One region of the Pantoea sp. XAF26B01_ASV70 genome, then DNA from elsewhere that is predicted to be linked to it. Evidence: predicted binding sites of a transcription regulator. Region 1 holds the regulator's gene; each other region holds the start of a gene.
What was found. The regulator CRP, encoded in region 1, controls carbon source genes, mostly activating them, when cyclic AMP is high. The targets are predictions, from matches to a motif close to ATGTGANNNNNNTCACAT.
Positions count from the first base shown of each region.

Region 2: the regulator CRP is predicted to act here: its motif matches at 3,430-3,447, upstream of cdd (cytidine deaminase).
Region 3: the regulator CRP is predicted to act here: its motif matches at 2,795-2,812, upstream of ACX8ZY_RS06560 (YfcZ/YiiS family protein).
Region 4: the regulator CRP is predicted to act here: its motif matches at 3,383-3,400, upstream of garD (galactarate dehydratase).

Region 1 covers NZ_CM137251.1:416,161-423,829, forward strand. The annotation lists gene argD (bifunctional acetylornithine/succinyldiaminopimelate transaminase) at 1-254, shown strand, start outside; gene ACX8ZY_RS01920 (YccS/YhfK family putative transporter) at 256-2,331, opposite strand; gene crp (cAMP-activated global transcriptional regulator CRP) at 2,389-3,021, opposite strand; gene ACX8ZY_RS01930 (OsmC family protein) at 3,325-3,729, shown strand; gene ACX8ZY_RS01935 (phosphoribulokinase) at 4,249-5,118, opposite strand; gene ACX8ZY_RS01940 (YheU family protein) at 5,180-5,398, opposite strand; gene ACX8ZY_RS01945 (hydrolase) at 5,403-6,419, opposite strand; gene ACX8ZY_RS01950 (LysE family translocator) at 6,477-7,079, shown strand; gene ACX8ZY_RS01955 (LacI family DNA-binding transcriptional regulator) at 7,081-7,669, opposite strand, start outside.
Region 2 covers NZ_CM137251.1:1,521,821-1,529,489, reverse strand. The annotation lists gene metG (methionine--tRNA ligase) at 31-2,064, shown strand; gene ACX8ZY_RS07200 (CidA/LrgA family protein) at 2,298-2,690, shown strand; gene ACX8ZY_RS07195 (CidB/LrgB family autolysis modulator) at 2,683-3,375, shown strand; gene cdd (cytidine deaminase) at 3,496-4,386, shown strand; gene ACX8ZY_RS07185 (NAD-dependent malic enzyme) at 4,656-6,353, shown strand; gene sanA (outer membrane permeability protein SanA) at 6,489-7,208, shown strand.
Region 3 covers NZ_CM137251.1:1,359,212-1,366,880, forward strand. The annotation lists gene ccmI (c-type cytochrome biogenesis protein CcmI) at 1-211, shown strand, start outside; gene mlaA (phospholipid-binding lipoprotein MlaA) at 362-1,126, shown strand; gene fadL (long-chain fatty acid transporter FadL) at 1,263-2,546, opposite strand; gene ACX8ZY_RS06560 (YfcZ/YiiS family protein) at 2,905-3,201, shown strand; gene fadI (acetyl-CoA C-acyltransferase FadI) at 3,360-4,670, shown strand; gene fadJ (fatty acid oxidation complex subunit alpha FadJ) at 4,670-6,766, shown strand; gene sixA (phosphohistidine phosphatase SixA) at 6,991-7,473, shown strand; gene smrB (endonuclease SmrB) at 7,503-7,669, opposite strand, start outside.
Region 4 covers NZ_CM137251.1:964,360-972,028, forward strand. The annotation lists gene ACX8ZY_RS04710 (YqcC family protein) at 6-335, shown strand; gene truC (tRNA pseudouridine(65) synthase TruC) at 335-1,114, shown strand; gene ACX8ZY_RS04720 (flavodoxin) at 1,127-1,573, shown strand; gene garD (galactarate dehydratase) at 1,651-3,210, opposite strand; gene ACX8ZY_RS04730 (MFS transporter) at 3,785-5,146, shown strand; gene ACX8ZY_RS04735 (enolase C-terminal domain-like protein) at 5,143-6,489, shown strand; gene gudD (glucarate dehydratase) at 6,500-7,669, shown strand, end outside.

The DNA of each region.
Region 1 (7,669 bases):
AGGCCATCGATGCGAAGTATGATCTCTTCAGCGATATTCGCGGCAAGGGTCTGCTGATTGGCGCGGCGCTGAAACCGCAGCATGCCGGTAAAGCACGCGATATCCTGAATGCCGCGGCCGCAGAAGGCGTGATGGTGCTGGTTGCCGGCACCGACGTGATGCGTTTTGCCCCGTCACTGATCATTGAGCCTGCCGATATCGAAGAGGGCATGAGCCGCTTCGCCACGGCCGTCGGCAACGTGCTCAACGGCTAGCTTAGTTTTTACGTAAGCGTCTGATCAGCCAGCGGCCATGTTGCGGCCGCTGGTTCCACGCCAGCGATGAAATGGTGTACATCACGCTCAGATGATCGAGAATGCGCCGCACATGCTGCTCCACCACCGTGATCGGTCCCTCACTGATGTTCTCCAGCTCATCCAGCAGGTTAACCTGTGAGCTTTCACCATCATATTCCAGCCGCTGCTGACACCGCTGCAGCGCGATTTCACAGGATTGCAGGTAACGCTCAGCCAGCGAGGCAGTGAGCATGGTGTGCTCACGCGCCAGAATCGTCATGGCGTTGATATGCTCGACGATAAACTGACTGTGCGTGACCCAAAGCCGCATATCACTCAGATAGCGGGAGTTGAACGCGGGTTCCTGCATCGCCTGATTCAGTGAGTTAAACAGCGCATTGTGTGCCTGATTGACCTTCACCCGCTGATAAGCCAGTTTCTCTGGTGACTGTTCGTCACCCAGCAACAGCCGCAGCGCATCCTGATAAGTTTCCAGTGCGTCATGGGCGTTCTGCCGCAGTAAGCCGCTCTGCCACTGCGGCCACAGCCAGAGCATCCCGCCAAAGGCGATCAGACAACCCATCAGCGTATCCATGAGTCGCGGCAGCAGAAACTGCGCGCCATTCAGCGACAGCAATTGCAGCGAGTAAACCGCCGTGACCGTAAAGCCAATCATCGACCAGCCATAAAACTGGCGGGTAAAGCGATAGCTGATAAAAGTAATTGCCAGCATGATCAGCAGCACCAGCGACTCCGGCACCGCCATGCGCAGCGTGGCGGCCGCGATCACCAGACCGGCAAAAGTGCCCAGCGCCCGGTGCTGAATGCGGACACGGGTAGCGCTGTAGCCGTTCTGGCTGACGAACATGATGGTCATCAGGATCCAGTAGGGTTTGGGGATGTTGAAGAACAGCGCCAGCGCGCTGCCCAGCATCAGCATCACCGCAAAGCGGCCGGCAGTGCGCAGGGCCGATGAGCGAAACGAGAGATAACTGCGCAGTGCCGGTAACAGCGGCAGACGGCGCTGGCGGTCAGCCATCAGATCGCGCTGATAAAGGGGTTTCTGGGTGCGCAGGACCCGCGCGATGCGGTTGAAGTGGTAAAGGCAGAAGTTACCCACCGGATTGTCGGGATGCTGATGGGCGATTTTCTCCAGCGCGCCGAGCTGTTTATCCATCGCAAAGCGATCGGGTAGCTGGTGATAGAGAATGTTATCCGCCAGCACCCGCAACCGGGCCGAGATGGTTTTGGCATTCCAGCGGATCACCGCTTCGGCGTGGCTCTGTTCGACCAGCTTCTGCACCTCTTCCGGCCGATGCAGGCTGACCGAGATATGTTCCTGCAGATCCAGCGCCACCTGAAAGGCGCGCGTCAGCCGTTTATGGCTGTGATCGCGGCTTGCCGACAGCATATGCATCTGCTGATAACAGGTGTTAATCAGATCGACCACTTTCTGCTGACGAGCCAGCAGCGGCGGCAGCGCCTTTTCTGGATCGGTCAGCTGCGTCAGCAGGGTATATTTTGCGTCGCAGTAGTTAGCCAGCTCGCGATAGATCAGGCTCAGGCTTTCGCGCATTGGCTGCTCTTTCCACAGCCAGAACCAGAACCAGTTAAAGAGCCCGTACCATAGCGTGCCGCCGATATAGAGCAGCGGGGGAACATAGATTGGCATGCGGCCAATCAGGCTCAGGGTAAAGATGGCGGCAATCAGGGTGCCGGGCAGCAGACGACCATGCAGCGGGCTGATCTCCCCGGTAACGCCGAGCAATAAGGGCATGGCAAACAGAATCAGCGGCAGCGGAATAGCATGCAGGGTGAGCCACTGCATCAGAAAGCTGCCGAGGGCAAACAGGCTGCCGCCAACAATCAGGCGTTTGAAGAAGCGTTTATGCGGGGTATCCAGACCGGCGATGTTGCAGCAGGCGGGCACTAATGAGAACAGCAGACCTTTTTGCAGGTCGCCAGCCAGCCAGCCCAGCGCCACCGGCAGACAGAGCACCAGCGTTTGCCGCAAGGCGTAGTTAACTTCAGGATGGTAAATAATTCGACGCCACATCGGCCCAACACAAACAATAACGGCGTGATGTTGCCATCACGCCGTGGGTGACAGGAATTAGCGGGTGCCGTAAACGACGATGGTTTTGCCGTGTGCGGAGATCAGGTTCTGATCTTCCAGCATCTTCAAAATACGGCCCACGGTTTCACGTGAACAACCAACAATCTGGCCAATTTCCTGACGAGTGATTTTAATTTGCATGCCGTCGGGATGCGTCATGGCATCTGGCTGCTTCGCCAGGTTGAGCAGGGTCTGTGCAATGCGTCCGGTTACGTCGAGGAAAGCGAGGTTACCCACTTTTTCAGACGTCACCTGCAGGCGACGCGCCATCTGCGATGAGAGTCGCATCAGGATGTCAGGGTTAACCTGGATCAGCTGACGGAATTTCTTGTAAGAAATTTCCGCCACTTCGCACGCGCTTTTCGCACGTACCCAGGCGCTGCGCTCCTGGCCTTCTTCGAACAGGCCAAGTTCACCAATAAAATCGCCCTGATTCAGGTAGGAAAGAATCATCTCTTTGCCTTCTTCATCTTTAATCAGAACCGCAACGGAACCTTTCACGATGTAGTAAAGCGTTTCTGCTTTTTCACCTTGGTGAATCAGCGTACTTTTGGATGGATACTTGTGAATATGGCAATGGGACAGGAACCATTCGAGTGTAGGGTCTGTTTGCGGTTTGCCGAGAACCATTCGCTATTATCCTCTGTTGTAATCGTGCCCAAAATACAGGGGGCAGTTTTCCCTGTCAGGCGGTGAAAGCTTCAAGCGTTTCCATTTCAGGAAATTATTCGGGCCGCATCAGGCGCAGTGCGCATCATCCTTCCCGGCTTCGTCATCGGGTGACGAAAAATATTTTCAGCACTGTTTGTAGCACAGCTTTTGCCGACTGTCTTCTGTTGTCTCGCTTCAGCTACGGGCGGATTTCTCTGGATTGCTGTTTACCAGGCGAAAGCGTACTCTGGCGACAAAACAGCGTATTCCGGAGCAAAAATCATGCAGGCAAGAGTGAAATGGGTAGAAGGGCTGACATTCCTCGGAGAATCCTCATCCGGCCATCAGATACTGATGGATGGAAATTCGGGTGATAAAGCGCCCAGCCCAATGGAGATGGTGCTGATGGCGGCGGGCGGATGCAGCGCGATTGACGTGGTATCAATTCTGCAAAAAGGCCGAAACGATGTGGCTGATTGTGAAGTAAAACTGACCTCAGAACGTCGTGAAGAGGCGCCGCGAATCTTTACGCACATCAACCTGCATTTTATCGTGAGTGGTAAAGCCCTCCAGGATAAAGCGGTATCACGCGCCGTGGATCTTTCTGCTGAAAAATATTGCTCTGTGGCCATCATGCTGGGTAAAGGCGTCAACATTACGCATAGCTATGAAGTGATCGAACTTTAGTACCAGCAGGGATCTTTTAAGGTCGCGGGCAAAATCTGTCGTGCTCTGCTGTCAGACTGTGCCTGCGCTGGGAACCGGGTCAGATCGGAAAGTCGCTTAAGCCAATCCCTGGCCGCTCGGCCCGCGCGATTACGCACCTCATCCCTGAGGTGCGCCCGTAGCCGGGCCAACGCGTTGCGTTGTTCAAAAACGCTCCCGGCGTTTTTATCCGGGCGGCGGGACGCTTTCCTCTTCTGACCCGGTTCCCAGCGTGTTGAACTTATCTATTGCTGCCAGATTCTTTCTGCCCAGGCGTTGTCTGTAGCGACCTTCCTGAAACCGGATGCGGTTGCCGGACGTGAAGCGAAGGGAGCATATACCTGTAGCAAAGCATCGCGGGCCAGGGATGGCGGTTTTGCGTCTTTGCGAAAGGTTTATGCTCCCTGAAGCCTGCTCAGCGGTAAGTCTTTAGCCGCAGGAAAGCCAGTTTTACCATCTTTATGAAAGACATCTGCTCTCAGAGCGGTTTTTGCTGGCCTCTTACTCTATTCGCTTACCTTCCATCAGCCGCTTCACCAGCGGACCCATGATCAACTCCATCGCCAGACCCATTTTGCCGCCAGGCACCACCAGCGTATTGATGTGCGAGATAAACGAGCCCTGCAGCATCGCCAGCAGGTAGGGGAGGTCGATATCTTCCAGCGCCTGGAAGTGGATCACCACAAAGCTCTCATCCAGTGACGGAATAGAGCGGGCAGCGAACGGGTTTGAGGTATCGACCGTCGGGACGCGCTGAAAGTTGAGGTGAGTGCGTGAGAACTGTGGTGTGATGAAGTTGATGTAATCTTCCATCGAGCGCACTACCGAATCCATGACCGCTTCACGTGAATGGCCGCGCTCGCCGGTGTCGCGCACCAGCTTCTGTATCCACTCCAGGTTCACAATCGGCACCACGCCAACCAGCAGATCAACCTGTTCTGCTACGTTGTGCTGCGCCGTCACCACACCGCCGTGCAGCCCTTCGTAGAAGAGAATATCGGTGTTCTGCGGCAGCGGTTGCCACGGCGTAAAGGTGCCGGGCACCTGATTCCACGGCACCGCTTCATCGTAGGTATGCAGATATTTACGCGACTGGCCCTGTCCGCTCTGACCATACTCTTTAAAGCTCTGCTCCAGCAGGCCAAAGTCATTGGCTTCCGGGCCAAAGTAGCTGACATGACGTCCTAAATCGCGCGCCTTACGAATCGCCATATCCATTTCAGGGCGGGTAAAGCGGTGAAAACTGTCACCTTCCAGCTCCGCCGCATGAAGATCGAGCTGCTGAAAGATTTTGCGAAACGCCACGCTGGTGGTGGTGGTCCCTGCGCCGCTGGAACCAGTCACCGCGATAATGGGATGACGTGCAGACATAGAAAAGCTCCCTGTGAGGTCGGGCAATAGGCATTGTTAACACGAAATGCCGTTGGGTGCATCAGCCACGAAATTCTTTGCGCGGCATGATATTGACCGATTCGTGCAGTTCCGACCACACCAGTACCACTTCACCCGTTTCCAGCTGACGTCGCACATCGGCCACCTTGTCGATCAGGCTGCGTTCCTGCTCGCCATAGTCCGTGCCTTCGCGCAGCACAAAGGTTTCAATCAGATTTTCAAGGGTCTCAGGTGAGACCTGTTGCCAGGGAATAATCACGAGATCAGTTATCCAGAAAAGGGGCGATCCACTGGGGGATACGCTGTTCCAGCCACATTTCAGGCTGGCGTAATGTCCCACCAACAAAACCTACATGGCCGCCGTGTGGTGTCAGTTGATAAGTAATAGTGGCAGATAATTGGCTGCTGTGCGGGATCACCTCATCACTCATAAAAGGATCATCTTTGGCGTGAATGATCAGCAGCGGTTTCTCTGCGTGCTTCAGCCAGGGCATGGCGCTGGCACGATGATAGTAATCGGCCGCATCCAGAAAACCGTGGGCGCGGGCGGTAATGGCATCATCAAAATCGCGCAGTCGCCGCAGCGATTTCAGCTGCGCCAGATTGACCGGCAGCGTATCCGGCCAGGCGTGCAGTTTGCGGCGGGCATTTTTCTTGAGCTGCGCCAGCAAATAGTATTGATAGACGCGTGAGAAGCCGCGTTCCAGTTTTAGGCTACAGGGCTCCAGCAACAGCGGAGCGGAGACAATGACGCCCGCGTCTACCTCAGCGGCTGCGCCCTGCTGGCCCAGCAGGCAGCCCAGCATGTTACCGCCCAGCGAGAAACCGACCGCGGCGGTGGGTACGCGGCCCCAGCGGGTGCGCAGCCAGTGCAGAAAAAAACGGGCATCTTCGGTTTCGCCGGAGTGATAGATGCGGTTGAGCCGATTCGGTTCGCCGCTGCAGCCGCGAAAATGCATCACCACCGCCAGCCAGCCGCGCGCATGGCAGATCGCCATCAGTCCATGAATATAGGGGCTATGAAAACTGCCCTCCAGCCCATGAAACAGCACCACGCGCGGTTTATGCTGCGCGAACTGCGGATCTTCACTCCAGGCGAGATCGACGAAGTCGCCATCCGGCAGGTCGAGACGTTGCCAGTGGGGATCGCCCGTGATACGACGACGTAGCAGGCGCGGCAGCAGGGTCTGCAGGTGCGCGTTACGCAGACTCTCAGGAGGCGTGAAGTGCTCGTTTTCCGGTCCGGTAAATTTCATGTGGTAAAAGCTTGTCTGTTCCATATCACACTGTTAGCTTCGATAAGTTTTTTCTTGCAGGGTAAGGAGTACCCGATTGCCATGGAACTGAGTCTTTTCTTATCAATGTTGGGATTTCTTTGGGTCGCGGCCATTACGCCCGGGCCTAATAATATGTTACTCACCGCCTCGGGCGCTAATTTTGGCTTTATGCGCACCATTCCGCTGATGATTGGCATCATGATCGGGATGCAGGTGATGCTGCTGATGGTGGCCTTTGGCGTCGGCGGGCTGATCCTGCTCTATCCTTCGCTGCACCTGGTGCTGAAAATCGCCGGTAGCCTCTATCTGCTCTGGCTGGCATGGAAGATAGCGACGTCCAGTTATGAGAAGCTGGAAACCGATCAGGCGCCGGATGCGCCGATGCCCTTCTGGCAGGGCGGATTGTTGCAGTTGATCAATCCCAAGGCCTGGCTGATGGCGCTGGGCGCGGTCGCCAGTTTCAGCCTGGCCGGTGACGCATATCGCCATTCAGTGATGGCGATAAGCATCGGCATGTTTCTGGTTAATCTGGTGTCGGGTGTTATCTGGATGGGATTTGGTGCGATGATCGGCCGCATTCTGCGCAGCCGTCGCGCCTGGAAAATCTTTAACCTCGCCATGGGGCTGCTGACCGCTGCCTGCGTGCTGTTAATCTGGCACTAAGTTAGCTGGATGCGCGTTCAACGCGCGTCCACGGCAGCACCTCGCGGATGACTGGCGCATTAGCATTGCGGATCTTTTGCAGCAGCAATTGCACGCTACGCGCGCCCAGCTGGTTCATCGGCTGCTCGATGGTCGTCAGCGGCGGATTCAGGCTGCGGGTAAACGACACGCCATCAAACCCGACCACCGCCAGATCTTCCGGCACGCGCAGACCCGCTTCCAGCGCCGCATGCACCACGCCTACCGCCAGCACATCTGAAACCGCAAACACCGCATCCGGCGGTTCCGGCAGCGCCATCAACTCCCTCAGCCCCTGACTGCCCGCCTCACAGGAGATTTCGTAAGTGTAGGAGACGCCGGACCACGCATACCCCAGCTCCTCAATCGCCTGCCGGTAGCCCTTTTCACGATGATGTGAGTAAAGGTAACGCATGTCGCCATTGATCAGCCCGATGCGTTTACGCCCTTTACCGGCAAGGTAGTGGACGGTGTCGCGCGCGGCTTCAAGGTGATCAATGCTGACCGAGGAGGCGGGGATATCCGGATCAAATTCGCAGCACTGTACCCAGGGCGCCCCGGCAATGAGCGCC
Region 2 (7,669 bases), 1.1 Mb from region 1:
TTTTTCAATCAACAGAAAGCTACGCAAACTATGACTCAAGTCGCTAAAAAAATTCTGGTAACGTGCGCACTGCCTTACGCGAACGGATCAATCCATCTCGGCCACATGCTCGAGCATATCCAGGCCGACATTTGGGTGCGTTATCAGCGAATGCGTGGCAATCAGGTTTATTTCATCTGCGCCGATGATGCGCACGGTACGCCTATCATGCTGAAAGCTCAGCAGTTAGGGATTGCACCGGAGCAGATGATTGCAGAAATGAAAAGCGAGCATGAAGCCGACTTTGCCGGTTTCAACGTCAGCTATGACAACTATCACTCGACCCACGGCGACGAAAACCGTGAGCTTTCTGCGCTGATTTATGGCCGTCTGAAAGAGAACGGTTTTATTAAAAACCGCACCATCTCCCAGCTTTACGATCCGGAAAAAGGGATGTTCCTGCCGGACCGTTTTGTGAAAGGCACCTGCCCGAAATGTAAATCTGCCGATCAGTATGGCGATAACTGCGAAGTGTGTGGCGCGACCTACAGCCCGACCGAGCTGATCGAGCCAAAATCGGTGGTCTCTGGCGCGACACCGGTTCTGCGCGACTCTGAACACTTCTTCTTTGATCTGCCATCCTTCAGCGCCATGCTGCAAGCCTGGACCCGCTCGGGTGCGCTGCAGGATCAGGTGGCGAACAAAATGCAGGAGTGGTTCGAATCGGGCCTGCAGCAGTGGGATATCTCCCGCGACGCGCCCTACTTCGGCTTTGAAATTCCGGATGCGCCAGGCAAATATTTTTATGTCTGGCTGGATGCGCCTATCGGCTACATGGGCTCGTTCAAGAACCTGTGCGACAAGCGCGGCGACATCGACTTCGATGAATTCTGGCGTAAAGACTCTACTACCGAGCTCTATCACTTCATCGGTAAAGATATCGTCTACTTCCACAGCCTGTTCTGGCCAGCGATGCTGGAAGGCAGCAACTTCCGCAAGCCGAACAACCTGTTTGTGCACGGCTATGTCACCGTCAACGGTGCCAAGATGTCGAAGTCGCGCGGCACCTTTATTAAAGCCAGCACCTGGCTGCAGCATCTTGATGCGGACAGCCTGCGTTACTACTACGCGGCGAAACTCTCTTCACGTATCGACGATATCGACCTGAATCTGGAAGATTTCGTCCAGCGCGTAAACGCCGACATCGTCAACAAAGTGGTTAACCTGGCGTCACGTAACGCGGGCTTTATCACTAAACGCTTTGACGGCAAACTGGCGGCTGAGCTGGCCGATCCGGCGCTCTATCAGACCTTTGTGGACGCGTCAGAGAAGATTGGTGAAGCCTGGGCCGGTCGTGAATACAGCCGGGCTATTCGTGAGATCATGGCGCTGGCCGACCTGGCGAACCGCTATGTCGATGAGCAGGCTCCGTGGGTGGTAGCGAAGCAGGAAGGCCGTGATGCCGATCTGCAGGCGATCTGCTCAATGGGCATCAACCTGTTCCGCATTCTGATGACCTGGCTGAAGCCGGTGCTGCCGTCACTGAGCGCCCGTGCAGAAGGCTTCCTGAACTGCGAACTGAGCTGGGATGCTATCGCGCAACCGCTGCTGGACCACCAGGTTGCGCCATTCAAAGCGCTCTACAGCCGCATTGAGATGGCAAAGGTTGAAGGACTGATTGAGGCCTCGAAAGAGGATGCCGCTGCCGCCAGTGCACCGGCCGCAAGCGGCCCGCTGGCAGATTCGCCGGTAGGTGACACCATCACCATCGACGATTTCGCCAAAGTTGATATGCGCGTGGCGCTGATTGAGCAGGCGGAACTGGTTGAGGGTTCGGACAAGCTGCTGCGCCTGCAGCTCGACCTGGGCGGTGAAAAGCGTCAGATCTTCTCGGGTATCCGCGCCGCCTATCCCGATCCCTCTGTGCTGGTCGGTAAAATGACCATTATCGTGGCCAACCTCGCGCCGCGTAAAATGCGCTTTGGTATTTCTGAAGGCATGGTGCTGTCAGCGGGTCCTGGCGGCAAAGATCTGTTTGTGCTGTCCGTCGACAGCGGTGCTGTACCGGGAATGCCCGTTAAGTAACACTCTGCATTCTGCGGCTTTAACCGCTTAGCGCGGTGCCGTTCTCAAACCCTTCGTGCCTCATCACGGGCGCGAAGGGTTATTTCTCCTCGCTCTGAATGTGCACCGCTTCCATTCCACTCCCGCCCCTGAAAATCTGTATCTGCTACGGCCACACCGCTGCATAAATGTGATCGCTAGCACGCTAAGCGGTTAATGCGTATGATGAAGCTCAGTGAAAACAGGAGCCTGCCATGCTCACCGTGCTGTCTGTCTGCGGGCGCTATCTTCGCGCCTTTATCATCATTTATCTCTGCTTATACGCCGGAATCGGCATCGCCTCGCTGCTGCCCATCAAACTGCCTGGCAGCATCCTTGGGATGTTAATTCTGTTTGCCCTGCTCGCCTCGCAGATCCTGCCTGTCAGTTGGGTTAAACCGGGCTGCCATCTGCTGATTCGCTATATGGCGCTGCTGTTTGTGCCGATCAGCGTCGGAGTGATGAGCTACACCGATATTCTGACCGCGCAGTTTGGCCCTATCGTGATCTCCTGCGTCGTCAGCACCTTCCTGGTTCTCTCTATTGTCGGCGTAAGCGCCCACCAGCTTCATAGTCGCCGTCCGGCCGGGGAGTCAGGCGATGAGTGAAATATGGTGGTCACTGCCACTGACGCTGGCGGCATTTTTTCTGGCGCGCAAACTGGCGATACGGCTGAAAATCTCGCTGCTTAATCCGCTGCTGGTGGCGATGGCGATTATTATCCCGATTCTGCTGTTGTTGCAGCTGCCCTATTCGCGCTATTTCGCGGGCAGTCAGATTCTTAATCAGCTGCTGCAACCGGCTGTTGTCGCGCTGGCACTGCCGCTGTATGAGCAGATGCACCAGATCCGAGCCCGCTGGAAATCGATTATTGGCGTCTGCTTTATCGGCAGTGTGACCGCCATGACCTCTGGCACCGCTATTGCTCTGTGGATGGGTGCCACGCCTGAAATCGCCGCTACCATTGTTCCTAAATCCGTTACCACGCCCATTGCGATGGCCGTCTCCGGTTCGCTGCACGGCATTCCCGCCATCAGCGCCATCTGCGTGCTGATTGCCGGGGTACTGGGTGCGGTGTTCGGACATACCGTGCTGAATCTGCTTGGCGTGAAATCTAAAGCAGCGCGCGGACTGGCGATAGGTAACGCGTCGCACGCCCTCGGCACAGCACGCGCCGCTGAACTCGACTATCAGGAAGGGGCATTCAGTTCACTGGCGTTGGTGATCTGCGGCATCATCACCTCACTGCTGGCGCCGTTTATTTTTCCGCTGCTGCTGCACTGGTTTGGCTGAAAGTTTGCGAGAGATCTCGCAAAGTTGAAACATGCAACACAGGTTACATTGTCAGAGCGATGTGGATCACATATAAACCGGTGACTGGCACATCGCCCTGCTGAATCTAATGAGGCTCACATGCAATCCCGTTTCCTCTCTGCCTTTGAGGCATTGCCGTCAACGCTGCAAACCGCACTCGCTCCGCTGCTGGACGATCCTGGCTTTCAGGCGGTGCTGAGCGCCGACCAGGTCGCCTCACTGCAGCAACAGACACAGATGGATGCCGATGCCCTGGCGCTGGCGCTGCTGCCCCTGGCGGCGGCCTGTGCCGTTGCTACCGTGTCGCATTTTAACGTCGGGGCTATCGCCCGTGGCGTCAGCGGCAACTGGTACTTCGGGGCCAACATGGAATTTATCGGTACGCCGTTGCAGCAGACGGTTCACGCCGAGCAGAGCGCCATTACCCATGCGTGGCTGCGTGGCGAAAGTCAGCTTGAGACGATCACCGTTAACTACACACCGTGCGGTCACTGCCGTCAGTTTATGAACGAGCTGAACAGCGGTACGAACATTCGCATCAGCCTGCCACAACGCGCGGTCAGCACCCTGGCCGATTATCTGCCGGATGCCTTTGGACCGCGCGATCTGGACATCACGACCTTCCTGATGGACAGCGTGGATCACGGCTATGTAGCCGAAGGCGATGAACTGGTGCAGGCCGCAGTTGCCGCTGCCAATGCCAGCCACGCGCCTTACAGCCAGTCACACGCCGGTGTTGCGCTGCTGACCGCAAACGGCGCGATTGTCACCGGGCGCTATGCGGAAAATGCCGCCTTTAACCCGAGTTTCCCGCCCCTTCAGGCGGCGCTGGTCCTGCTGAACATGCAGGGTGGCGATGTTCGTCAGATAAAAAAAGCGGTATTAGCCGAAGTAGAAAATGCCACGCTAAGCCAGTTCGCCGCCACACAGGCGACACTTGAGACATTTGGTTGCGGTGAGCTGCTGCAGGTGACGCTGTACAAAGCATAACCCGCTGTCAGAGAGGCCACAGTTTTGTGAGCTTTTATGAACAAACGCTGTACTTCTGCGGGAAATTTCATAGGATCTGGCGCCAGAATTCACGTCATTACAAATTACTCTGAAAAATTCAGGTTGCAGGATAGCAGCACGGTCGTGAATGTTTCTGCAGCGGTTACCCTGCCGCTGCCAGGCCTGCAGTCTGAGCTATAACGGGTAAGAAAACTGGCGCTACCTTTCCGGCGTGACGCCAGACAACACTGCAACCGGAGCATTACCGCATGGAACTCGACTACGAAAGTAAACGCCCGCTGTATATCCCTTATGCTGGCCCGATTTTGCTGGAATTTCCCCTGCTGAACAAAGGCAGCGCCTTTAGTATCGAAGAACGTAACGAATTCAACCTCAACGGTCTGCTGCCAGAAGCAGTGGAATCGATTGAAGAGCAGGCGCAGCGTGCCTGGCGTCAGTTCCAGGACTTCAAAAACAATAACGATAAGCATGTCTACCTGCGTAACATCCAGGACACCAACGAAACGCTGTTCTACCGCCTGCTGGATAACCATCTCGAAGAGATGATGCCCATCATCTACACCCCGACCGTCGGCGCAGCCTGTGAACACTTCTCTGAAATCTACCGTCGTGCGCGTGGCGTGTTCATCTCCTACCCTAACCGCGACCATATCGAAGATATGCTGCAAAACGCCACCAAACAGAATGTGAAGGTGATCGTGGTGACTGATGGCGAGCGTATTCTGGGCCTCGGCGATCAGGGCATCGGTGGTATGGGTATCCCGATTGGTAAGCTTTCACTCTATACCGCCTGTGGCGGCATCAGTCCGGCTTACACCCTGCCGGTGGTGCTGGATGTGGGTACCAACAACCAGCAGTTGCTGAACGATCCGCTCTATATGGGCTGGCGTCATCCGCGCATCACTGGCGATGAGTATGATGCGTTCGTGAACGATTTTATTCAGGCCGTTAAACGCCGCTGGCCGAAAGTGCTGTTGCAGTTTGAAGATTTCGCCCAGAAGAATGCCATGCCGCTGCTGAACCGCTATCGCGATGAAGTCTGCTGCTTTAATGATGATATTCAGGGCACTGCCGCCGTGACCGTGGGCACCCTGATTGCCGCCAGCCGCGCCGCCGGCAGCCGCCTGTGCGAGCAGAAAGTGGTGTTCCTGGGCGCCGGTTCCGCAGGTTGTGGTATCGCTGAACAGATCATCGCACAGATGAAATCCGAAGGTCTGAGTGACGAGGAAGCGCGTGGCCGGGTAATGATGGTGGATCGCTTTGGTCTGCTCACTGACAAGCTGCCTAACCTGCTCGATTTCCAGAGCAAGCTGGTGCAGAAGAGCGAAAATCTGCAGCAGTGGGATGTTACCAATGATTCCATCTCGCTGCTGGACGTGGTGCGCAATGCCAGGCCCGATATTCTTATTGGTGTCTCTGGCCAGCCGGGCCTGTTCACCGAAGAGATCATCCGCGAGATGCACAAGCACTGTAAGCGCCCTATTGTGATGCCACTGTCGAACCCGACATCACGTGTGGAAGCGACGCCAGCCGATATCATCGCCTGGACTGACGGTGCCGCGCTGGTCGCAACCGGCAGTCCGTTCTCGCCGGTGAGCTGGAACGGTAAAACCTATCCGATTGCGCAGTGCAACAACTCCTACATCTTCCCGGGCATTGGTCTGGGTGTGATTGCTTCGGGTGCCAGCCGCGTTACCGATACCATGCTGATGACCGCCAGCCGCGCGCTCGCTGACTGCTCTCCGCTGGTGAATGAAGGTGAAGGCCCGGTGCTGCCAGAGATTAAAGATATCCAGGGTGTATCGAAAATCATTGCGATGGAAGTGGGTAAAGCTGCTCAGCTGGCGGGTGTCGCCGTAGTGACCTCTGAAGATGTGTTGTCACAGGCTATCGCCAACAACTTCTGGCTGCCGCAGTACCGTCATTATCGTCGTACCTCGATTTAATCTTCAGACTGCCGGATTGCATCCGATCCGGCAGTGTTCAAAAAGAGCACAGCCAGCCGGCAGTAACTTGCTTCACAGTGACAGCTCAAGTAGCCTTGTCCCATCTCACTATTCTGACATCGAGTCTCCAGGCGCATGCTGAAACGCGTTTTCATTGGTCTGCTTTTCATCATCTTACTGATGATGGCAACGGCGCTCGGCCTTGATCGCTGGATCAGCTGGAAAACTGCGCCCTTTATCTACGAAAATGTCGCCTCTTTGCCACATCGTCAGGTCGGTGTGGTACTGGGTACGGCGAAATATTATCGCACCGGCGTCATCAATCAGTATTACCTCTATCGTATGCAGGGCGCGCTGAATGCCTACAACAGCGGCAAGGTCAATTATCTGCTGTTAAGCGGTGATAACGCGCTGCAAAGCTATAACGAGCCGATGACGATGCGCCGCGATCTCATCAAAGCCGGTGTCGATCCGGCTGATATCGTGCTGGACTATGCCGGTTTCCGCACGCTGGATTCGATTGTGCGCACCCGCAAAGTGTTTGATACCAACGACTTCATTATTATCACGCAGCGTTTCCATTGTGAGCGTGCCCTGTTTATCGCCTTACAGCTGGGTATTCAGGCGCAGTGTTATGCGGTGCCCTCACCGAAGAACATGCTTAGCGTGCGCTTCCGTGAGGTAGGTGCCCGGCTGGGCGCGCTGGTGGATCTCTTCCTGCTAAAGCGCGAACCCCGCTTCCTGGGCCCACTGGTGCCGATCCCCGCCGTGCGCGATGTCCCTGAAGATGCGCAGAGTTACCCGGCAGTGACGCCGGAGCAGCTGCTGGAGCTGGAACAGAAGCTGCGGAAATAGCTCACGCGCTGCGGCTTATTTATGCTGGTTACTGCTGTGCCGAAGTCTGGCAGTGACGTGCAGGGCTCAGGGAGCTGACGGTAATATGCTGGCTCAGGGAGCATACGTTTAGTCGCCGTCTGTTACTATGCAGCGATCATTAAGCTGATTAATTACATGACTACGGTAGATAATTCAGTGCTACTTCCCCTCTGAAAGCCGACTTAGACTGCTGAGAAATCTGAAGAGGGTGAATCTTATAACAATGAATAAGCTCAACGCGCAGGGAACACGGTCAGAAGAGGAAAGCGTCCCACGCCAGGGACAAAAACGCCGGGAGCGTTTTTGAACAACGCAAAGCGTTGGCCCGGAAACGGGCGCACCTCAGGGATGAGGTGCGTAATCGCGTGGGACGAGCGTGTCATGGATGACGGCTTTTGCGACTTTCCGATCTGACCGTGTTCCCTACGCATACTCGATCT
Region 3 (7,669 bases), 940 kb from region 1:
TCACTTCCCGCTGTCGCTGACGCTGGATGACAGCAACGCCATGATGCCGGATCGCCTGCTTTCGGCGCAGCATCAGGTCGAGGTCCGGGTGCGAATCTCCCGCGACGGCAGCGCCAATCCCCGGCCGGGTGACTGGCTGGGTCTGAGCGCAGTGACGCCCTGGGATGGGCATCAGCCGATCGCGGTAGAGATTAATCAGCAGCTTCCCTGAACGCATCAACTGACCGCGTTCAGGATGATGCGTGCCATTGCCTGCTGCCTCTGGCACAAAGTCAGCTATGCTCATCGGGTAAGTCGATACGATACCGGGCTGTGACCTGAACGATGGGTAGACCTTTTTCATCCGCACAGGGAGATTGGAATGAATTATCGCCTGACCAGCCTGGCTGTCGCCAGCGTCCTTCTGGTAGGTTGTGCCAGTTCAAAGCCGGCGAATAGCGATCCTGCTCAGCGCAGCGATCCGTTCGAAGGCTTTAACCGCACGATGTTTAACTTTAACTACAACGTGCTGGATCCGTATGTATTGCGTCCGGTCGCTGTGGCCTGGCGTGATTATGTGCCGGTGCCGGCACGTACCGGCCTGAGCAATTTCCTCGGCAACCTGGAAGAACCTGCCAGCATGGTCAACGCCATCCTGATCGGTAACGGACGTGATGCGGGTATTCACTTCACCCGTTTCTTCCTGAACAGCGTGCTGGGACTGGGCGGCTTCATTGACGTTGCCGGTAAAGCGAATCCGGAACTGGCGCGTGAAGAGCCGCACCGTTTCGGTACTACGCTCGGTCACTATGGCGTCGGCTACGGGCCTTATGTTGAGTTGCCTGCTTACGGCAGCTTCACGGTGCGTCAGGATGGCGGCGACTACGTTGATACGCTTTATCCGATCCTTGGCTGGCTGACCTGGCCAATGTCGATTGGTAAATGGACGCTTGAAGGGATTGAGACCCGCGCGCAGCTGCTGGACTCTGATGCAATCCTGAAACAGCAGAGCGATCCGTACGCCTTCATCCGTAACGCTTACTTCCAGCGTCACGACTTCCTGGCGCGCGGCGGCAAGCTCAAGCCGGAAGATAATCCTAACGCAGCCGCGATTCAGGATGACCTGAAGGATATTGACGCCGAGTAATCGCCCGTGCTGAGCCGCCAGAGATGGCGGTTTTTGCGTCTTTGCGCAGGGCGTATGCTCCCTGAGCCATTAAGCGATCCACGGCCACAAAAAAGGGCGACTCACCAGAGTCGCCCTTTTTGATCGTACCAGCCAGTCAGAACTTATAGTTAAAGTTCGCGCCGTAGAGCCAGGCCTTGCCTTCAGAGGTAAAGGTATAAGGACCTTCTTTCACCGTCACTTTCTGTCCGTGCATATAAGAGATGCCTAAATCAACCGAGGCATCATCATTAAAGGCATAGGATGTACCGGCACTCAGCCATAAACGATCCTGGTCCGGGATGGAGATAGAGCGCTTATCGGCCGGAACCGGACTGTCATCAAAGGCAATACCGGTACGGAACGTCCAGTTCTTGTCGTAGGAATAGGTTGTGCCCAGTGCAATGCGGTAGGCATCGTGGAAGCTTTCATCTTTATAGAACAGCGTCTGGCCGTTAGAGCCAGTGGCTTTCAGCTCCTGGAACTGGCTCCAGCTGGTGTAAGCCATGCTGTAGTGAACCGCCCACTGCGGGGCCACTTTATGCCAGCCCGACACTTCCCACATCTCTGGCAGATTCAGGGTTAATGCGCCTGGAACGGTGGTGCCGTTGGTGCCAAAAGGTACGCCTGACACTTCCGGATTATTCACCGCATTCAGCCGGGATGAGAGATTACTTTTGTAATCGCCATCAAAGTCGACTTTCACTTCTGAACGATAGGTAAAGCCGAAGCGGTTATTTTCATCCACTTCATACAGGATACCGGCATTCCAGCCGTAGCCCCACTCATCGCCTTTCAGATGGGCAACCTGCGTATCAGCCGGAACCCCCAGCCTCGCGCCTGACTCACCGGCATAACGCTCAATTTTGGCTTTGGCATAAACCGCATCAAAACCGATGCCTGCACTAAAATGTTCATTAAAGCGATAAGCGGTGCTGAGATTTAAATTGCCGGTCATCAGGTCAGTTTTACCGCCGTAACCGCCAGCGGTGTAGCCATTATTAAACTCTGTTGCTAAGCCGTAGTTTGAGGTTGCAGATGCGCCAATCCACCACTGATCGTTGATGGGCTGGACATAATGAATATTGGGTACCCACTGATTAGGAGCAATATTATTCGCATCCAGGCTGCGGCCACTGGGACTGCGACCACTGATATTTACATCCGGCGCAATATAGACAGCCCCGATAGAAAATTCCGGGCGATCCATTAACGCCATTGTCGCCGGGTTACGGCTGGCAGACGCCGCGGTATCACCCATTGCCCCTTCGCCTGAATATGCGCGACCTAAACCAATCGAAGAGAATTCATTTAACTGAAACCCAGCAGCGTAAACGTGGGAAGAGACAAGCGCCACTGCAGCCGCCACGGCTGACTTTGCAAACAGGTTTTTATGGTTCATGACCACAACCTCATGTGAATTATTATTTAACGCTATAACGTCGCGTAACAAAGGACGGCGGATTGTAGGGACTGATGTAAAGCGCACATATCAGACCAGTGCGGAGAGTATAGGTCCGACCTGTGTGCATGTTGCAATATTGTTTTTAAAATATTTCAGGTTTGATCGCTTAAAATTCGATCTGCATAACAAAAAGCCCCTGATCCTGGACAGCATAACCATTCCAGTTTGTTCTGGATCAATTTTTATTGTGATATTCGTCACTTAGCAACAGGTGCGTGGCGCATCTTTCAGCGAGCAGGTAAGATTTCGTCCATAAAATCGCTCAACCTATGCAATTGCTGGTCTGGAGAATGAAATGACTGATGCCATTAAAAAATGCAGTGCGACCGAAACCGCAGCCTGTTGTTGTGTTGATGTCGGCACGGTAATGGATAACACCGATTGCACCGCCAGCTGGTCAGAATGGTTTGCTCAGCGTGCCGATGCGGAAGCGAAATTAGCGCAACTGACCGAACGTGCCCGCGAGGTTGAATCAGAACCCTGTCTGATTGAATCGCGCTTCAGCGAAGTGGATCAGGGAGTGCAGCTGGATATCGATTTCACCTTCAGCTGCCAGGCTGAAACCATGATTTTTCAGCTCGGTTTGCGTTAAGTCCCATTACGCCGCGTCACTGCGGCGTTTTTCATTTTCGTGTTTCCCTTCGCACTTTTTCCCTTCCGATATTGGCGGCTCACCCGCTTGTGGTTAACACTGATCAGGTCAGACCTCTTCAGGCAATGATGCCACAGTCCCAGCCACAGGTGAGAACAATGAGCAAAGCGCAGCAGCTGCTGACGCGTGATGGTGAACGCATCGCAATAACCCACGGATTACGCACCCCTTTCTTACGCCAGGCGACCGGCTTCCATGGAATTCCCGCCATTGAGCTGGGACGTATGGTGGTCAGCGAATTAATGGCGCGCAGTGAACTGCCGGCTGAGGTGATCGAGCAACTGGTCTTTGGGCAGGTGGTGCAGATGCCGGAAGCGCCGAACATTGCGCGTGAAATTGTATTAAGCAGCGGGTTGAGTGTGCATACCGATGCCTACAGCGTCAGCCGTGCCTGCGCCACCAGCTTTCAGGCGGTAGCGAATGTGGCAGAAAGTCTGCTGGCGGGCACCATCTCTGCCGGTATTGCCGGTGGCGCAGACTCTTCGTCGGTGTTGCCGATTGGGGTCAGTAAAACGCTGGCCCGCGCGTTGGTGGATCTCAATAAAGCCCGCAGCTTCGGTCAAAAACTGCACATCCTGCGCCGTCTGCGTCCGCGTGATCTGCTGCCGGTCCCGCCCGCAGTGGCGGAGTATTCGACCGGCCTGCGCATGGGCGACACTGCGGAGCAGATGGCTAAGAGTCACGGCATCACGCGCGAAGCACAGGATGCGCTGGCGCTGCGATCCCATCAGCATGCCGCAAGGGCCTGGCAATCCGGGGTACTGAATCAGGAAGTCATGGCAGCCTTTGTGCCGCCGTGGAAAAGCGCCATCGATCAGGACAATAACGTGCGGATGAACGCCAAAGCGGAGGATTACGCCCGACTGCGTCCGGCATTTGATCGCCAGCACGGCAGCGTCACCGCGGCCAACAGCACGCCTCTCACCGACGGCGCGGCGGCAGTGATTCTGATGCGCGAGGGCCGCGCCCGTGAACTGGGCATCAGGCCGCTGGGCTATCTGCGCAGCTACGCCTTTACCGCCATTGGTGTGCAGCAGGATATGCTGCTGGGCCCGGCTTACGCTTCACCACTGGCACTGGATCGCGCCGGCATAACCCTGGCCGATCTGACGCTGATCGATATGCATGAAGCTTTTGCTGCCCAGACGCTGAGCAACCTGCACATGTTTCGCGACGAGCGCTTTGCCCGTGAGGTGCTGAATCGGCCACACGCGCTGGGCGAAGTGAATGAAGAGCGCTTTAACGTGCTGGGCGGATCGATCGCCTATGGTCATCCTTTTGCCGCCACGGGTGCGCGCATGATCACCCAGACGCTGAATGAATTACGCCGTCGCGGTGGCGGGTTAGGACTGGTAACAGCCTGCGCGGCAGGCGGCCTGGGTGCGGCAATGATTCTGGAGGCCGAATAATGGAGCAGAATGCGTTTCATCTGAAGATGCGACTGGATCACGTCGGCATTATTACGATCGATGTCCCTGGTGAGAAGATGAACACCCTGAAAGCGGAATTTGCCGGGCAGATCACCGCCATCATTGCGGAAGCGCGACGCGATCCGCAACTGGCTGGCCTGGTGCTGATTTCCGGCAAAGCGGACAACTTCATCGCGGGCGCAGACATCAGCATGATTGACCGCTGTAAAAGCGCGCAGGAAGCCGAAGCGCTGGCAAAACAGGGCCAGGAAGTGATGGCTGCGCTCGACGCGCTGCCGTTCCCGGTGGTCGCGGCGATCCACGGCGCCTGCCTCGGCGGCGGGCTGGAACTGGCGCTGGCCTGTGATGCCCGTATCTGCTCGCTGGATGATAAAACCCGCCTCGGTTTGCCGGAAGTGCAGCTCGGCTTACTGCCAGGCTCTGGCGGCACTCAGCGGCTGCCACGCTTAATCGGCGTGCAGCAGGCGCTGCCACTGATTCTGACCGGCAAAGCTCTGCGGGCGAAACAGGCCCGTAAGCTGGGCGTGGTCGATGACGCGGTGCCGCAGGCGATTCTGCTGGAGACCGCCATTGCCCGGGTGAAAAAGGGCAAGGTTAGTGGACGAACGCTGCCGCTGCGCGATCGCCTGCTACATGGTCCGGTTGGCCGTCAGGCGCTGTTTGCGCTGGCGACCCGACAGACCGCAGCCAAAACGCAGGGTAACTATCCGGCAGCAAAACGCATTATTGAGGTGGTGCGCATCGGGCTGGAGCAGGGCAGTCGGGCCGAACATGAGGCTGAAGCGCGCGCTTTTGGTGAGCTGGCGATGACGCCAGAATCTGTTGCGCTGCGCGGGATCTTTTTCGCGACTACGGCTATGAAAAAGGAGCGGGGCGGTGAAGCGGAACCCGGCACCGTCAAGCGTGTTGGTATCCTCGGCGGCGGCCTGATGGGCGGCGGCATCGCCAGCGTCACTGCAATCAACGCCGGGTTGCCGGTACGCATTAAAGATATCAGCCTGGAAGGGGTGAACCATGCGCTGAAAACCAGCTGGGAACTGCTGAGCAAAAAGGTTAAACGGCGCCAGCTCACTCCGGCACAGCGTCATCAGCAGATGGCACGTATCACGGGCGGCATCGATTATCAGGGCTTCTCACAGCGCGACGTGGTAATTGAAGCCGTATTCGAAGATTTAGCCCTGAAGCAGCAGATGGTCAGCGAAGTGGAGGCACACTGTCAGCCGCATACGCTGTTTGCCTCAAATACCTCTTCGCTGCCGATTGAGGCGATCGCCGCCGGCGCCCAGCGTCCTGAGAACGTCATCGGGCTGCACTATTTCAGTCCGGTAGAGAAAATGCCGCTGGTGGAGGTGATTCCTCATCTGAATACCTCTACCGCGACGCTGGTGACGATTGTGGCGCTGGCGCGCAGCCAGGGTAAAACTCCGATTGTGGTGGCGGACAAGCCTGGCTTCTATGTTAACCGCATCCTGACGCCCTATATAAATGAAGCGATGCGCTGCCTGCTGGAGGGCGAACCGATTGACCATATTGATCGGGCGCTGGTGAAGTTTGGTTTCCCGGTCGGCCCGATTCAGCTGCTGGATGAGGTCGGTATCGACGTTGGCAGCAAAATCAGTCCCATCCTGTATCAGGCTTATGGTGAACGCTTTGCCGCGCCAGCCGCTTTTGATGCGGTGCTGAAAGATGGCCGCAAGGGACGTAAAAACAGCAAAGGCTTTTATCGCTATGACCAGCCGCGCTGGCAGCGTAAAAAACCGGACGCTTCGCTGTATACGTTGCTGAAAGTCTCGCCGCAGGCCAGGCAGAGTGAAGCGCAGATTGCTGAACGCTGCGTGATGATGATGCTGAACGAAGCGGCTCGCTGTCTTGATGAGCAGGTGGTTCGCTGCGCCCGCGATGGGGATATCGGTGCGGTGTTTGGTATCGGCTTTCCGCCTTTCTTAGGCGGCCCGTTCCACTACATGGACAAACTGGGCGCGGCGGAAGTGGTCAACAGATTAACCCGGCTTGCGCAGCAGCATGGCGAACGATTCACACCCTGTGAGGCGCTGATTCAGGCGGCTGCAAAATAGACGAAATTTTACATTTCTGCTGAAAATGGAATAACCAATCCGATTCAGCGGCTTAGAAAAGCGCCGCCAGAGTGTGCGGCGCAGCATGATTCTGAGAAGTGCTTATTTAATAAACAACCGGTTGACTATACTAAAGCCATTAGGGTAAAACACAGCGTTCATTCGCAGAGTGAAGAGTCAGGCGCTACGCGTCGGGCGATGTCGACAAACAACAGCGGTGCTTTATGCAAGTTTTTATCATGCGTCACGGCGATGCGGCTCTGGAAGCAGCCAGTGATTCAGTCAGGCCTTTAACCTTATGTGGCTGCAATGAATCACGTCAGATGGCCAACTGGCTTAACAGCCAGACGCCGGACATTGAGCGTGTCCTGGTGAGTCCCTATTTACGCGCGCAGCAAACGCTCGCGACCGTGCGTGAAGCCTTTCCCCTGCCGGAAAGCCAGGACGTTCTGCCGGAATTAACGCCGGGCGGCGATCCGGAGATGGTCGGGTGCTATCTGCAGGCCCTGGCGAATGAAGGCGTGAAATCGGCTCTGGTGATTTCACATTTACCGTTGGTGGGGTATTTAGTCTCTGAACTGTGCCCGCAGGAAGCACCGCCAATGTTCGCCACTTCCGCTATTGCCTGCGTGGAATTCGATCCCGCAGCGAGTGCCGGTAAACTGCTGTGGCAGGTCAGTCCCAAAAAGCTGGCTAAAGCAATCTGACGTCTGTGGGCCGATAATTCCGGCCCCTCTCAGGGCAATTCAGGCGGTTGCCACTCCTCAATCTCAATCAAAACCAGCAGCGCGGCGTCACCGCCGAACATTTTGGGTGCCTGATGAAAAGCCATCACCCACGGATGCTGGGCCAGCCACAGCGGCGTCTGCTGCTTCAGAATATGCTTTCCATGACCGGTCATGA
Region 4 (7,669 bases), 550 kb from region 1:
GGCGCATGGCGCATGAACAATTGATTACGCAACGGCTGGAACAACTGGAAGCGGTGATGCGTGAGCATCATCTCTGGCAGAGTACCCCGCCGGCCGAGGGGGCGCTCGAGAGCCGCGAACCCTTTTGCCTGGATACGCTGGAGCCGCTGCAGTGGCTCCAGTGGGTGTTAGTCCCCCGGATGCATGCCCTGATTGCGGCCCGACATCCGTTACCACAAAATTTTGCCGTGGCCCCCTATTATGAGGTGGCTCTGGTGCCTGACCAGCCGGGTATTGCGCCGCTGTTGCTGACCCTGCGTCAACTTGATGCGTTAATCACGGATGCTGCCCACTGATGCTGGAGATACTCTATCAGGATGAGTGGCTGGTTGCCGTCAACAAGCCCAGCGGCTGGCTGGTTCATCGCAGCTGGCTGGATCGCCATGAAACGGTGTTTGTGATGCAGACCGTTCGTGATCAGATTGGGCAGCATGTGTTTACGGCGCATCGTCTCGACAAGCCCACGTCAGGGGTACTGCTGATGGGGCTCTCCAGTGAAGTCGGACGTCTGCTTTCCCTGCAGTTTGAACAGCACCAGATGCAGAAAACCTACCACGCTGTGGTTCGCGGCTGGCTGGAGAGCAGCGGGACGCTCGATTATCCGCTGGTGGAAGAGCTGGATAAAATTGCCGATAAACACGCCACGGAAGCGCGCACCGCACAGCCCGCGGTCACCGATTATCAGTCACTGGCAACGGTCGAGATGCCGGTCGGCATTGGCCGTTATCCCACTTCGCGTTATAGCCTGGTTGAACTGGCTCCTAAAACCGGTCGCAAGCATCAGCTGCGTCGTCATATGTCACACCTGCGTCATCCGATTATTGGCGATTCGGCGCACGGCGATCTGCGTCAGAACCGGGGTGCTGCCGAACATTTTGGCGCTAACCGCCTGATGCTGCACGCCAGCAGCCTGGCATTAACTCATCCGGTAACCGGTGAACCGTTGCTGCTTCGCGCCGGACTGGATGGCGTCTGGCAGAACCTGATGAACCAGTTTGGCTGGCAGGATCGCATTCCTGAGGTGCCGCGGGTTGAGTTTGACGCAGCGCCAGGACAGGATAACGTTTCAGAATAAGGGAGAAAGCAGATGGCAAAGATTGGCATTTTTGTAGGTACGGTATATGGCAATGCGCTACTGGTCGCGGAAGAAGCAGAGCCCATTCTGCAGCAGCAGGGGCACAGCGTAACGGTGTTTGACGATCCGACGCTGGCTGACTGGCAAAACTATGCCAGCGACGTGGCGTTAATTGTCACTTCTACTACCGGGCATGGCGATTTTCCCGACACGATTTCAGGTCTGTTCCATGCGATTAAAGATCAGCTCGGTCATCAGCCCGCGCTGCGCTATGGCGTGATTGCGCTGGGTGACAGCAGCTATGACCATTTCTGTGGCGCGGGTAAAACCTTTGACGCGCTGCTGCAGGAGCAGGGCGCTCAGCGGGTTGGTGAGGTGTTACTGGTTGATGCCACTGAAAATCCGGAACCGGAGGCGGTAACCTCGCCGTGGGTTGAAGCCTGGGGCGCGCAGCTCTGATTGCAAGGCCAGGCTTATCTCTGCCTTACAGAGATAAGCCTGGGTTGCGCGCACGGCGATATCCGTTGAATGCACTGTCAGGTGACAGGCGCCGGGTTAAACACCGCCAGCTGATTACGAATGCCCCAGCGATCGGACCAGGTCTGCTTCCTGCCACTGGCGATATCCAGAATCAATTCAAACAGTCGCCAGCCCACCTGCTCAATACTCTCTTCACCGGTAGCAATCGTCCCGGCATTGATGTCCATCAGATCGTGCCAGCGCTCTGCCAGCGCATTACGCGTCGCCATCTTGATCACCGGAATCGCGGCCAGACCGTAAGGCGTACCGCGACCAGTAGTAAACACCTGCAGGGTGATACCGGATGCCAGCTGCTGCGTACCGCAGACAAAATCGCTGGCGGGCGTCGCTGCGTAGATCAATCCGCGTCGCGTGGGCCGCTGGCCGGGCGAGAGCACTTCAACAATGGCGCTGCGTCCCGATTTTGCGATCGAGCCAAGCGCTTTTTCCACCACGTTCGCCAGCCCGCCTTTTTTATTGCCCGGCGACGGGTTAGCGCTGCGATCGGTCTGGCCCTGGTCGAGGTAATTATCATACCAGGCCATCTCCTCCAGTAAGCGCTTACCGACTTCCTGATTAATCACCCGCGGCGTCAGCAGGTGAATCGCATCACGCACTTCCGTGACTTCCGAGAACATCACGGTGGCACCGCAACGCACCAGCAGATCAGAGGCGAAGCCCACTGCCGGATTTGCCGTCACGCCCGAAAATGCATCGCTGCCACCACACTGCATGCCGACAATCAGTTCTGCTGCGGAGCAGGTTTCGCGCTGGCGCTGATTCAGCCGCTGGAGATGACGCTCCGCCACCTGCAGAATCTCATTGACCATCGCGCCAAAGCCCACCAGCTTTTCATCCTGCAGACGCACGATGTCATGGTCGTCCAGCGAAATCGCCTGCACGTCGGGGGTGCCAGTCAGCAGACGCTCTGGCTGTAACTTTTCACAGCCGAGGCTGACGATCATCACTTCGCCGCCGAAATTCGCATTCAGCGCCAGGTTATGAATGGTGCGAATCGGCACGACCGCCGCCGGTGCGTTGATCGCCACACCACAGCCATAAAGGTGGTTCAGGGCAACCACACCATCCACGTTCGGATAGCGCGGCAGTAAATCCCGTTCAATGATCTGTACGACATGATCCACCACACCGGCCACGCAGTGGACGCTGGTGGTGATGCCGAGCAGGTTACGCGTGCCTACGCTGCCATCCGCATTGCGGTAACCTTCAAAGGTATAGCCCTCCAGCGGCGGCAAATCAGGCGGAACCTGAGTGGCTAACGGCAGACTCTCCAGCGGAGGGGCTTCCGGCAGCGCAACCAGTGATTCATCAATCCAGCTGCCCTGGGCAATATCCCGCAATGCATAGCCAATGACTTCGCCATAACGCACGATCTCTGCACCCTGATTAATCGCGCTCAGCGCCACTTTGTGGCCCTGCGGCACATGCTCTGTGAGAGTCAGGCCATCCGCAAACTGCGTACCGGCTGGCAGGCCGAGGCTGTTAACCACAATCGCCACATTGTCGTGCTCATGGACTTTGATATAGAGCGGTTGTTCATCTGTTTTTGGGTTCATCGCTCACCTTCCTGTCTGTCGTACCGTACTTGTGCGGCACGCTTTAATAATCTGACCTGTCACGCCCTTGTTTGCCTGCTTCAGTATAGGGAGGCGGGGCGGGTCGCGCATTGTGCAAATGACCACCATTAAGGCAATTCACCTCGCTGTTTTGGGTCGATTATCCAAAAGCAAGTGAAGACCCTCACAAACAGCGGGGGAAAGCGTTATCCGGGGCGGATTTTGCACGGGTATTTGCCACTTTCGTGAGCTATACCGCAGGCTTTTGTGCATTCGCCAGACAATCACTTGAATAAGGCGATTATTCCAGGGCGATGCGCCAATGTGATCGCCTCAGGCTGTTCTTATACTGAGTTCCGTTAGCCAAAGTCAGGTTATCTGTCACGACGTATTATTCATCCGAAAGAGGTTGCCTGGAGTTATTAACCGCCGCGGCTGCCAGACACCGGATGGATAAATAAAGTTTGCCAAAACAAAAAGATCGCCGTGTTTAACCCAACTTCTCTCTGATACCCAACGCGATGTGTATGCAGTCAGAGCGAATGTAGCTCACGCTATATTTCAGGAGTGCATCATGAATAGTTTCAGCCAGACCGCGGAAACGGTGCAGAAACGCACCAATGCCCGTTACTGGATTGTGGTGATGTTATTTATCGTCACCTCATTCAACTACGGTGACCGCGCAACGATTTCGATTGCCGGTTCGGCGATGTCAAAAGATATTGGCCTCGATTCGGTCGGACTCGGCTATATCTTCTCAGCCTTCTCATGGGCGTATGTTATTGGTCAGATTCCGGGCGGCTGGCTGCTTGACCGCTTCGGCTCAAAACGCGTCTATTTCTGGAGCATCTTTACCTGGTCGCTCTTTACCTTTTTGCAAGGGTTCGTCGATCTGTTCAGCGGCTTCGGCATCATCATGTCGCTGTTTATTCTGCGCTTCCTGGTGGGACTGGCCGAAGCGCCCTCTTTCCCTGGCAACAGCCGCATCGTCGCGGCCTGGTTTCCGGCGCAGGAGCGCGGCACGGCCGTGGCGATCTTCAACTCGGCCCAATACTTCGCCACCGTTATCTTCGCGCCCATCATGGGCTGGCTGGTCTCTTCCGTGGGCTGGGCGCACGTGTTCTGGTTCATGGGCGGCCTGGGCATCATCCTCAGTTTCATCTGGCTGAAAGTGATCCACGATCCCACCGATCACCCAGGCGTGAATAAAGCCGAACTGGAGTACATGGAGCAGGGCGGTGCGCTGATCAACATGGATGTCAAAAAGGATAGCCGCAAAGTGAGCTGGAGCGAGAAGTGGTTCCAGATCAAACAGCTGCTGACGTCACGCATGATGCTGGGTATCTACCTCGGTCAGTACTGCGTTAACGCCTTAACCTACTTTTTTATCACCTGGTTCCCGGTCTATCTGGTACAGGCGCGCGGCATGTCGATTCTCAAAGCGGGCTTTATTGCCTCGATTCCGGCGGTGTGCGGCTTCCTCGGCGGCGTACTGGGTGGGGTGATCTCCGACTGGCTGATGCGTAAAACCGGCTCCCTGAATATCGCGCGTAAAACGCCGATCGTGCTCGGCATGCTGCTCTCTATTTCGATGGTGATGTGTAACTACACCGATACCGAATGGGTGGTGGTGTTCTTCATGGCACTGGCGTTCTTTGGTAAAGGCATCGGTGCGCTGGGCTGGGCGGTGATGGCAGATACCGCACCGAAAGAGATCAGTGGCCTGAGCGGCGGTCTGTTCAACATGTTCGGTAACTTCTCTGGCATCGTGACGCCTATCGCCATCGGTTACATCATCGCCACCAGCGGCTCCTTTGAAGGCGCGCTGATCTATGTCGGTATTCATGCCTTTGTCGCCGCATTCAGCTTCCTGGTGATCGCGGGCGATATCAAACGTGTCGAACTGAAAACCTGGCCCGGTAAGGATGCATTATGAATACGCAAAGTTCGCCGGTGATTACTGAGATGCAGGTCATCCCGGTCGCCGGTTATGACAGCATGCTGCTCAATATTGGTGGTGCGCACAACGCCTGTTTTACCCGCAATATTGTGGTTCTCACCGACAGCGCCGGTCACACCGGCGTCGGTGAAGCCCCCGGCGGCGACACCATCTATCAGACGCTGGTAGAGGCGATTCCGCAGGTGAAAGGCCAGCAGATTGCGCGAATGAACCGTCTGGTGCAGCAGGTGCACAAAGGCAATCAGTCGGCTGACTTCACCACCTTCGGCAGCGGTGCCTGGACTTTTGAGTTGCGGGTCAACGCAGTAGCCGCGCTGGAAGCGGCGCTGCTCGATCTGCTGGGACAGTGTCTGGGCGTACCGGTGGCTGAACTGCTGGGGCCAGGTAAACAGCGTGATGAAGTGACGGTGCTGGGCTATCTGTTCTATCTCGGCGACCGCCGCAAGACCGATCTGCCCTATCTGAGTGGTGAGCAGGCCAGCCACGACTGGTATCACCTGCGTCATCAGGAAGCGCTGACCAGCGATGCCGTTGTGCGGCTGGCTGAGGCGGCTGCGGATAAATATGGCTTCAAAGATTTTAAGCTCAAAGGCGGCGTGTTGCCGGGCGAGCAGGAGATTGCCACCGCGGCGGCGCTGAAGCAGCGCTTTCCCGACGCCCGCATTACGGTCGACCCGAACGGCGCCTGGCTGCTGGACGAGGCGATAGCGCTGTGTAAAGGGATGCAGGATGTGCTGAGCTACGCTGAAGATCCGTGCGGCGCGGAGCAGGGCTATTCGGGACGTGAAGTGATGGCCGAGTTCCGGCGCGCAACCGGCTTACCGGTGGCCACCAATATGATCGCCACCAACTGGCGCGAGATGAATCACGCGGTGATGCTCAATGCAGTCGATATTCCGCTGGCGGATCCTCACTTCTGGACGCTGAGCGGCGCCGTGCGGGTCGCGCAGCTCTGCGATGAGTGGGGCCTCACCTGGGGCTGCCACTCCAATAACCACTTCGATATTTCGCTGGCGATGTTCACCCATGTGGGTGCGGCAGCGCCAGGCAATCCTACCGCGATTGATACCCACTGGATCTGGCAGGAGGGCGATCAGCGCCTGACGAAAAATCCGCTGCAAATCCGCAACGGGAAACTTGCCGTGCCGGATGCGCCGGGTCTGGGCATTGAGCTCGACTGGGAGCAGGTAAACAAAGCCAATCAGCTTTATCAGTCACTGCCCGCCGGCGCGCGTAACGACGCCACGGCGATGCAATATCTGGTCCCCGGCTGGACATTTGATCGCAAACGCCCGGCATTTGGCCGTGCAACAGCATAAGGAGCAGGAGATGAGTTCAACACCGAAAGTCACCGCCATGCAGGTTATTCCGGTCGCAGGCTACGACAGCATGCTGCTGAACCTCAGCGGCGCTCACTCGCCATTCTTTACCCGCAACATTGTGATTATCAAAGATAACGCCGGACACACCGGCGTCGGCGAAATCCCGGGCGGCGAAAAAATCCGCCAGACGCTGGAAGATGCAGCGTCGCTGGTGATTGGCAAAACCGTGGGCGAATACAAAAACATTCTCAGCCTGGTGCGCAGCACCTTCGCCGACCGCGATGCCAGCGGGCGCGGCACCCAGACCTTCGATCTGCGCACCACTATTCATGTGGTGACCGGCATTGAAGCGGCGCTGCTCGATCTGCTGGGTCAGCATCTGGAGGTTAATGTGGCCTCGCTGCTGGGCGACGGACAGCAGCGCGACCGCGTTGAGATGCTCGGCTATCTCTTCTACATCGGCGACCGCCGCAAAACGTCCCTCTCTTACCAGAGCCAGGAGAGCGATCCCTGCGACTGGTATCGCCTGCGCCACGAAGAAGCGCTAACCCCGGAGACGGTGGTGCGGCTGGCGGAAGCGGCGTATGAGAAATATGGCTTCAACGATTTCAAACTCAAAGGCGGCGTACTGCGCGGCGGCGAAGAGGCCGAAGCGGTTACTGCGCTGGCTAAGCGTTTTCCTGAAGCCCGTATCACCCTTGATCCCAACGGGGCCTGGTCGCTCAACGAGGCGATCATGCTCGGCAAACAGCTCAAAGATGTGCTCGCCTACGCAGAAGATCCCTGTGGCGCAGAGCAGGGGTACTCCGGCCGTGAAGTGATGGCGGAGTTCCGTCGCGCCACCGGCATGCCAACCGCCACCAATATGATCGCCACCGACTGGCGTCAGATGGGCCATACCCTGTCGCTGCAGTCGGTGGACATTCCGCTGGCGGATCCGCACTTCTGGACCATGCAGGGTTCGGTGCGGGTAGCACAGATGTGTCACGACTTCGGCCTGACATGGGGCTCGCACTCCAATAACCACTTCGACATTTCGCTGGCGATGTTCACCCACGTCGCCGCTGCCGCGCCGGGCGCGATCACCGCCATTGATACCCACTGGATCTGGCAGGAGGGCAATCAGCGCCTGACCAAAGAGCCATTCCAGATCAAAGGCGGCATGGTGCAGGTACCG